2 regions of the Enterobacter sp. R4-368 genome follow, and region 1 is predicted to be linked to the other one. Evidence: predicted binding sites of a transcription regulator. Region 1 holds the regulator's gene; the other holds the start of a gene.
What was found. Region 1 encodes PhoB, which activates phosphate uptake and scavenging genes when phosphate is short. Its sites were predicted from a motif close to CTGTCATAAAACTGNCNNAT; they were not measured.

Region 1 (4,800 bases):
GCAAACGGCTCTTCGGTGAAGTCTATTTTCCACTCGCCTTTAAGCGAGTTCAGGTTTTTTAGCCGCAGGCTCAGGATTTTCATGCTTCATTCTCCTCATCCAACGCCTGGCGCGCTTCGCTAAACAACGTGTGTAACCGTGCATTTTGTGTGTCGTCGAGTTCTGCCAGCGCAAGGCGGCGGGCGAACACCTCTTCCACTTTTAATTCGTTTAAGGTTTCGCGTAACTCGCCGGAAAGAATTCGTTCGCGCTGCTCGCGGCTGCGGCGCACCAGCAGCACTTCGACCGGCAAATCTTCGGTTACCAGCTGGATTTTGCGTTGCATATCCGCCAGATATTCATGGCTTTCGATTTCAATATCCAGCCAGACGGGTGGCTCTGCGGGGGCATTGAGCCACTGTTCTAACTGACGGCAGATTTCAGCGAAATCGCCTTTGATCACCGCTAACGGTTGGGTTGCCGGCACCTCCAGCGCCGTGACATCGGCGAGCTTACCTTCGGCGAATGTCACCAGATTGACGCTTTTGCTTTTCCCGGTTTCATCAAAGCTCAACGCAATGGGCGAACCGCAGTAACGGATGTGCTCAAGGCCGCCAATCTTCTGCGCGCGATGAATATGGCCGAGTGCGAGATAATCCACAGGGGGAAAATTTTGTGCAGGGAAGGCGTCTAACGTGCCGATATAAATATCACGCACCGCGTCACTTTTACTGGCACCCACCGTGGTTAAATGGCCGCTGGCGATAATCGGCAGTGGTTTGTCACCGCGCAGTTCACAGGCCTCAGTAAATTGTTGTTGATAGTAATCGGTGATCGCCGCCAGTAAATGCTGCTGTTTTTGTTGCCCGGAAAGCCCCGCCTGGCTAACGGTAATGTCGCGCGGGCGTAAAAACGGCACCGGGCAAAATACCGCGCCGGGTTCGCCATCGCGGCGTTTTAGCAGGAATGGTCTGGTACCTGCACTGGCCACCACGGTGGTTTTCAGGTAAGCGAGGATCTCTTTTGATTCATTCAGCGTGGCCACGGAATCGTGGTTTCCCGCCAGCACGATAAGCTGGCAGCCCGTCTGCTGGAGTTTGACCACAAAGCGGTTGTAAAGCTCGCGGGCGTAGCTTGGCGGGGAACCGGTATCAAAAATATCGCCTGCGACAATAATGGCATCCACCTGATGCGTTTCGGCGGCGGCGAGCAGCCAGTCGAGAAAAGCGTCATGTTCGGCGGCGCGGTTTTTACTGTAGAAGTTTTGACCCAGATGCCAGTCTGAAGTGTGAATGATGCGCATAGCGGTTCCATGGCGAAAAAGCGTAAAGCAGATTATAAACATTAAGCAGATGAGGGACATAACCGAACGCAAATTTGCGTTGTCACACGGCCACCGGGCGGGTCATATAGCGGTCATCTTATTCATAAATCTGTCATAAAACTGACGCATAATGGCGCCGCTACATATACTGACGACTTAATTAAAACAGGGCGAATTATGGCGAGACGAATTCTGGTCGTAGAAGATGAAGCACCAATCCGTGAAATGGTGTGCTTCGTGCTCGAGCAAAATGGTTTTCAACCGGTGGAAGCTGAAGATTATGACAGCGCGGTGAACCAACTTAACGAACCCTGGCCCGACCTGGTTTTACTGGACTGGATGCTGCCTGGCGGTTCTGGCATTCAGTTTATTAAACATCTTAAACGCGAAGCGATGACCCGTGATATTCCGGTGATGATGCTGACCGCGCGCGGGGAGGAAGAGGATCGCGTTCGCGGTCTGGAAACGGGGGCGGACGATTACATTACCAAGCCATTTTCACCGAAAGAGCTGGTCGCGCGTATTAAAGCCGTGATGCGCCGTATTTCACCGATGGCGGTGGAAGAGGTGATTGAAATGCAGGGGCTGAGCCTCGATCCTTCCTCACACCGCGTGATGACCGGTGAAAATCCGCTGGATATGGGACCGACAGAGTTTAAACTCTTACACTTCTTTATGACTCACCCGGAACGTGTTTATAGCCGCGAACAGCTGCTGAACCACGTATGGGGAACCAACGTTTACGTTGAAGACAGAACCGTGGACGTGCATATTCGCCGTCTGCGCAAAGCGCTGGAACACAGCGGCCACGATCGTATGGTGCAAACAGTGCGCGGCACGGGATATCGTTTTTCGACCCGTTTCTGAAATTTGACAGGAGTGTGACGCGTGCTGGAACGGCTGTCATGGAAAAGGCTGGTGCTGGAGCTCCTCCTTTGTTGTATCCCCGCCTTTATTCTCGGCGCGATTTTCGGTTACCTGCCCTGGTTTTTGTTCGCCGCGGTAACCGGGTTGCTGATCTGGCATTTCTGGAATTTACTGCGTCTTTCCTGGTGGTTATGGGTCGATAAAAGCATGACGCCGCCGCCGGGAACCGGCAGCTGGGAGCCGCTACTTTACGGGCTACACCAGATGCAGATGCGTAACAAAAAGCGCCGCCGCGAACTGGGAAATTTGATCAAACGCTTTCGCAGCGGTGCGGAATCGCTGCCGGATGCGGTGATCCTCACCACGGAAGAAGGGGCGATTTTCTGGTGTAACGGTCTCGCGCAGCAGATGCTGGGGCTGCGCTGGCCGGACGATAATGGCCAGAATATCCTTAACTTACTGCGCTACCCCGAATTTACGAAATACATCAGGAACCAGGAGTTTGGCCGACCTCTGCACCTGGTACTAAATAATGGGCGGCATCTTGAGATTCGCGTCATGCCCTACAGCGAGCAACAACTGCTGATGGTGGCGCGCGATGTGACGCAAATGCACCAGCTGGAAGGCGCGCGGCGTAACTTTTTCGCTAACGTCAGTCATGAACTGCGCACCCCGTTAACGGTGCTGCAGGGCTACCTGGAAATGATGCAGGAGCAAACGCTGGAAGGGGCGCCGCGCGAAAAAGCGTTGCACACCATGCGTGAACAAACGTCGCGGATGGAAGGGCTGGTGCGTCAGCTACTCACGCTGTCGAAAATCGAAGCCGCACCGACGCTACCCCCTAACGAGACCATTGATGTACCGATGATGCTGCGGGTTGTCGAACGGGAAGCGCAAACCCTCAGCCAGCAAAAACACACGTTCACGTTTGACGTGGATAACACGCTCAAAGTGCTCGGGAACGAGGAGCAGCTGCGTAGCGCAATTTCTAATCTGGTGTATAACGCCGTCAACCACACGCCAGCGGGCACACACGTTATTGTGCGCTGGCAGCATGTACCGCAGGGCGCTGAATTTAGCGTGGAAGATAACGGACCGGGCATTGCCGCAGAACATATTCCGCGCCTGACCGAACGTTTCTACCGGGTGGATAAAGCCCGCTCGCGGCAAACTGGCGGCAGCGGTCTTGGATTGGCGATTGTCAAACACGCGGTAAATCACCACGAAAGCCGCCTTGATATCGTCAGCGAGCCGGGCAAGGGCACCCGCTTTAGCTTTGTCCTGCCGGAACGTCTGGTTGCCAAAAAAGCCGCTTCCTGAAGGCGCTGTCAGCATATCTTTCCAGCGGCCTGCGAAAACAGGCCGCTTTCCCGCACCGTCTACCACAGCTGAAACGTATTTTGTACGTCTGCTGCTTTTTTGTTCGCATGATCAGCCATGTGTTTTTCCTATAAATGGAGTATTTGACTGCTTGTTTTTTGCAATGCAGCATAAACATCTGGTTTTGCGATCCCACCTTGCCTTTAAACGTTATAAGCGTTTAAATTGCGCCCCATACATTGTCAGACCGACTGTGTTTGCGTGGTAAATCGAAAAACTATTCTTCGCCACGTTGTACATAAAGCATTTCCCGCTGATTTTTCACGCAATTGGCGTTTTATTGTTCGGTCGGGAAAGGCCAATAATTCATCACTTTACGACACCACATCCACAGGCAGTAAAACTTATGACCCATCACTTAAAACCACGAGACATAGTCGCTCTGGGCTTTATGACCTTTGCCCTCTTCGTAGGCGCAGGTAACATTATTTTTCCTCCGATGGTCGGCTTACAGGCGGGTGAACACGTCTGGACGGCGGCGTTTGGCTTTCTGATTACCGCTGTGGGTTTGCCGGTGCTCACCGTTGTCGCGCTGGCGAAAGTGGGTGGTGGCGTCGATAGCCTGAGCACGCCGATTGGTAAAGTGGCGGGTGTTCTGCTGGCGACGGTTTGCTATCTGGCAGTTGGGCCACTGTTTGCGACGCCGCGTACGGCAACCGTCTCGTTTGAAGTCGGGATTGCACCGCTGACTGGCGAAGGCGCAATGCCGCTGCTGATTTACAGCGTGGTTTACTTCGCGCTGGTGATCCTGGTGTCGCTCTATCCGGGCAAACTGCTTGATACCGTGGGTAACTTCCTTGCCCCGTTGAAAATCATCGCGCTGACTATCCTCTCGATCGCCGCGATTGTCTGGCCGGCGGGTTCCATCAGCCATGCGCTGGACGCCTACCAGAACGCCTCTTTCTCCAACGGTTTCGTCAACGGCTACCTGACGATGGACACCCTGGGTGCGATGGTTTTCGGCATTGTGATTGTCAACGCGGCGCGTTCGCGCGGCGTGACCGAAGCGCGTCTGCTGACCCGTTACACCGTTTGGGCTGGCCTGATGGCGGGCGTGGGTCTGACGCTGCTTTATCTGGCGCTGTTCCACCTGGGTTCAGACAGCTCTTCGCTGGTTGATCAGTCTGCCAACGGTGCCGCCATTCTGCATGCTTACGTTCAGCACACTTTCGGCGGTGCGGGCAGCTTCCTGCTGGCGGCGCTGATTTTCATCGCTTGCCTGGTGACGGCCGTTGGCCTGACCTGCGCCT
Region 2 (4,800 bases), 1.9 Mb from region 1:
GGTCTTGATTATCATCCTTCTGTATGGATTTACGATGAAAAATGAGCGCTTTCACCTGGTGATGCGCTATAGCTACTGGAATGAACTGTGCGCTGAAGCGTAAAACCCGTCTGATATCAGACGGGTTTTTTGTTTGCGCTGCGCAGGGTTTTCGTCACTTCACAACTGGCGTTTTATAACTGTTCTTTCGATCCCATTTCTCACTTTTTTAGAATTTACGAAGGCGATTTTTTCTGGCTTATGCCTGAGGTCACATTTTCGACAATTCAACTTGTATGGTAGTAGACATAAATTCCCCAAGGGATATAACGTGAAGACTGCGATGTTTTCCGGTGGCAACAGGCGGCCGCTATTAGCGGAGCCGTTCTGGCACAAATAATTCTCTGTGGAGTTTTTATGTCCATGATAAATAAAGAACATTTACAGCCTGAGAGGCTTATAAAGCTGAGCAGTTGCGGGGGGTGGCTATGACCCGTAAAAACAGAAAAGTGACGATTCCTGTCAGCATTGGTTATGGCATGACAGACATAATGGGCGGTGGCGCTTTTACGGTAATTGGTGCCTGGCTGCTATTTTATTACACCACCTTTGTCGGTTTATCACCGATTCAGGCGGCATCCATTGTCGCGATTGCAAGGATTGTTGACGCAATCGTGAGCCTGTTTATGGGCAGTTTTACCGATCATTTTTATAAGAACTTTTTAGGCAAGAAATTCGGCCGCCGCCGTTTCTTTTTGCTTATCGGCGCGCCGCTGATGCTGGTTTATATTTTGTTATGGCTTAATGGCATGAATTTTTGGTTTTATCTTGCCGTTTACCTGGCGTTTGAAATTATTGCTGCCATGGTCTTAATCCCGTGGGAAACATTGCCCTCGGAAATGACCAAAGATTTTAACGATCGCACCAAGCTTTCCACTTGCCGCATGTTTCTTTCTGCGTCCGGCACGTTTCTCGCGACCTTTATTCCCGGTGTGCTAATTGGCTGGCTGGGTGAAAAAAACGCCGATGCTTATTTAATTAACGGTGTGGTCTTTGCTGTGTTGTTTATGGTCTGTGTATTTATTTCCTGGAAAGTAAGCTGGGAGCGCGAAATAACACCAGAAATGATGCAGGAGATGGAGAAAAAACGTCAAACTGGCAATGCGGCGCAAACACTCACCGGCGTGATTAAGTTATTTAAGGATTATGCCTCGACGCTGAAAATTCGTGCGTTCCGCAAGCATCTGGCTATTTATCTTTTCTCTTTCACGGCGAAAGACATTTATAACACGGTGTTTGTCTTTTTCTGTGTCTATTGTTTGCATGTCTCGTCTTCTCTGGCAGGAACCTTGCTGTCGATGAGCATCGTCGGGCTGCCGGTAACGCTTGTCGCGGGCTTCGCCATTATTAAATATGGCCCATCCCGGCTTTATGTTTTTGCCTACAGCATGATGTTGCTGTGCCTGGGCGGTTTCTTCCTGGTGTATCAATTCCCTCCGGAAAACAAAGTGGTGCTGCTGGTTATCCTTGCCGGGTTTTACCAGGTTGGGCGCTGCGTTCTGGAATTCACGCCTTGGAACGTGTTTCCGTTTATTCCGGACATTGACGAAATGGTTACGCGTCAACGCCGCGAAGGGCTATTTGCTGCCGTGATGACGTTTTCACGTAAAACTACGGTAGCAATTGCAACCTTTGCCGTGGGGTTGCTATTGCAGAGCGGCGGTTTTGTGAAAGGCAGTCTGCAACAGCCTCAGGAAGCAATCACTACCATTGTGATGCTGCTGTTTATCGGCACCGCCGGGCTTCTGCTGGTGGCAATGTGGCAAGCGCTGACCTTCCATCTCAATAAGCGCACGCACCGTATTTTTGTCGATGAACTTGACCGCCTGAAAGCTAATGGAAATAAACAGAGTGTGACGCCTGAAGCTCGTAAAGTTGTCGAAGATTTGACAGGTTACCGTTACGACACGCTTTGGACTGATGCAACAGTAGACGGTGAGGTGATATCCACTGCCGGATTAAGTAAAAGTTATATGCCGAAATAAGATTAATTTTTCGCTATATATTGTGCTGATGTCTTTAAAAACGGATTGGCTATTTTTCAAAGTCATTCATTGATGAAGCTATATCGTTTTGAGTCAGCGGAAAATTCTCGGTGCGAGTAATTTAGCGGGTAGAAAAAATAACTTACATAATGTTGCATATCTGTCATGTGAGGGCTGCGGTTTTCGTGTTTAATAGCCGTGGCTACTGTAACTCAGTTCGTTCCTTCAGATCGCGCAGAGTTGCAAATTTTAACCGTTAGGTTAATTCATCTTTTTTAAGGTTTGCTTAGACCTCCCGATTGCGATCCGGAGGTCTTTTTTTGCTTGTTGTGCCGCCTTTTTTTATTTTTCACGGTTGACACAAAATTGTCATAAATTCGCTCTATGCTGCCGTGGCTCTTAATATTATTCAAAAATTTAATCACTATTTCGATTCGGAGAGACTATGGCAATGCTTAATGCGTCAGTTCGCCTGATGGCTGCTGCTCTTGCACTTTCTACGACTACTGTTTTCGCGGCAACGAATGTGACGGGTGCTGGTGGTACTTTCCCGGCGCCTGTGTATGCAAAATGGGCGGCTGAATACCAAAAACAGACAGGATCTCAGGTGAACTACCAGGGGATCGGTTCTTCCGGTGGCATCAAACAGATTATTGCGAAAACCGTGGATTTCGGCGCTTCCGATGCCCCGATGAGTGATGATGATCTGGCGAAAAACGGCCTGTTTCAGTTCCCGACCGTCATTGGCGGCGTGGTGCTGGCGGTTAATATCCCTGGCGTAAAATCCGGCGAACTGACGCTGGACGGTAAAACGCTGGGCGATATCTATCTGGGCAACGTTAAAAAGTGGAACGACCCGGAAATCACCAAACTGAACCCGAAAGTCAAACTGCCGGATACGAATATTAACGTGGTGCGCCGCGCAGATGGTTCCGGCACATCTTTTGTTTTCACCAGCTATTTATCAAAAGTGAATGCTGACTGGGCAAGCAAAGTGGGTAAAGGCTCAACGGTGAACTGGCCGGTTGGCTTAGGCGGCAAAGGTAACGATGGTGTTGCCGCGTTTGTGCAGCGTCTGCCGGGCTCCATTGGCTATGTTGAATACGCCTACGCTAAACAGAACAACCTGACCTGGACAAAGCTGTTTGACGCCGATGGCAAAGTGGTTGAGCCGTCGCAGCAGAGTTTCAGCAACAGTGCCAAAGGGGCAGACTGGAGCAAATCGTTCGCTCAGGATCTCACTTTCCAGAAAGGCAAAGATGCATGGCCGATTTCGTCCACTACCTTTATCCTGGTGTATAAAAAACAGGATGATGCAGCGAAAGGCGCCGAAGTGCTGAAATTCTTCGACTGGTCTTACAAAAATGGCAACACCATCGCCAGCGATCTGGATTACGCGCCGCTGCCGGATTCCGTTACCGCTCAGGTTCGCGCTGCATGGAAAGCCAATGTACAGGACGCTTCTGGTAAACCGCTGTTCTAATCTCACTATCTCTTAAAAATAAACCCGGTACGCTACCGGGTTTTTTTTATTAGCCCGCAGCTATTTTCTTACGTAACGTTGTTTATTTTATTAAGTTAATCGATGAAGAGTTGTATTAAGGAGGTTAATAATATTGACGTTTCTTATATTGGCTTAAAAGACAGTTCTGTATCGATATTTCCATTCTCTTAATGCTTTTAAAAATATTCTAAATGATGCGCGTTGAATGTTTATTTATCACCCGACACGCTAGCTGAATCCTCTGATTTTGAAGTGTCGTGTATTGTTCTGGTTCTCAACCCCTGTTATTTTCTCACGCGGCCTTGTTTTATTCCCCTGCTTGCGGGTACTGTTCTATTCAATCCTGATGCTTTTGCTTTCACAGGCTTTATAGAAATTCAGATTTCTTGCGAGGTGCCAGGTCTCCACTTTTATTCCGAACTGGTGTCCATAATGTTGTTTACCGGTGAGTTTGTTCGAATAAATAAAATACAATCCTGGTTCATGAAACAAGGCCGAGAACGTTTTATTTCATTGGTTCTGAAAGTTAATTAAAGGGAAGCAAAAGCGTGATTAATCCGGAAAAGAAAGTTCAACGCCTTGTGAGAACTCAGTTGGCTCCGTTGACGGTAGCAATGATATTGGCATTACCTGCTGCTGCGCATTCCGCTGGTTTAAATATGAAAAATGGCACGCTATATAATGCGAATGGCGTGCCGGTCGTGGATATTAATAAGCCTAACAGCAATGGCCTGTCACATAATGTCTGGGACAATCTGAATGTCGATAAAAACGGTGTTATTTTTAATAACAGCGGTTCAGCATCCAACACAGTATTGGGCGGCACCATCCAGGGTAACAGCAATCTGACATCCGGGTCGGCAAAAGTTATTCTCAATGAAGTCACATCCAAAAATGCATCGACAATCAACGGCATGATGGAAGTGGCGGGCGATAAAGCCGCGTTGATTATCGCCAACCCCAATGGCATTACGGTTAATGGTGGCGGTACGATCAATACCGATAAACTCACGCTGACCACCGGTACGCCAGATATTCAGAACGACAAACTCGCGGGTTATTCCGTAAACGGCGGTACCATTACTATCAGTAAACTGGATAACGCCAGTCCAACTGAAATTCTGTCACGCAATGTAGTGCTTAGCGGGAAAGTTACCGCTGACGAACTGAATATTGTTGCGGGTAATAACTACGTTAATACAGACGGCCAGGTGACCGGCACTGTCACTGCGTCAGGTTCACGTAACAGCTATAGCGTTGACGTTGCGCAAG

Region 2: pstS (phosphate ABC transporter substrate-binding protein PstS) is a predicted target of PhoB. The motif match lies at 2,380-2,399, and genes of this name have one in related genera.

Annotation. Positions count from the first base shown of each region.
Region 1 is NC_021500.1:4,127,482-4,132,281, forward strand. Features, by position in the region: gene sbcC (exonuclease subunit SbcC) at 1-83, opposite strand, end outside; gene sbcD (exonuclease subunit SbcD) at 80-1,282, opposite strand; gene phoB (phosphate response regulator transcription factor PhoB) at 1,481-2,170, shown strand; gene phoR (phosphate regulon sensor histidine kinase PhoR) at 2,192-3,490, shown strand; gene brnQ (branched-chain amino acid transporter carrier protein BrnQ) at 3,897-4,800, shown strand, end outside.
Region 2 is NC_021500.1:2,233,250-2,238,049, reverse strand. Features, by position in the region: gene H650_RS25730 (hypothetical protein) at 1-45, shown strand, start outside; gene H650_RS10405 (MFS transporter) at 468-2,024, shown strand; gene pstS (phosphate ABC transporter substrate-binding protein PstS) at 2,476-3,507, shown strand; gene H650_RS10395 (two-partner secretion domain-containing protein) at 4,188-4,800, shown strand, end outside.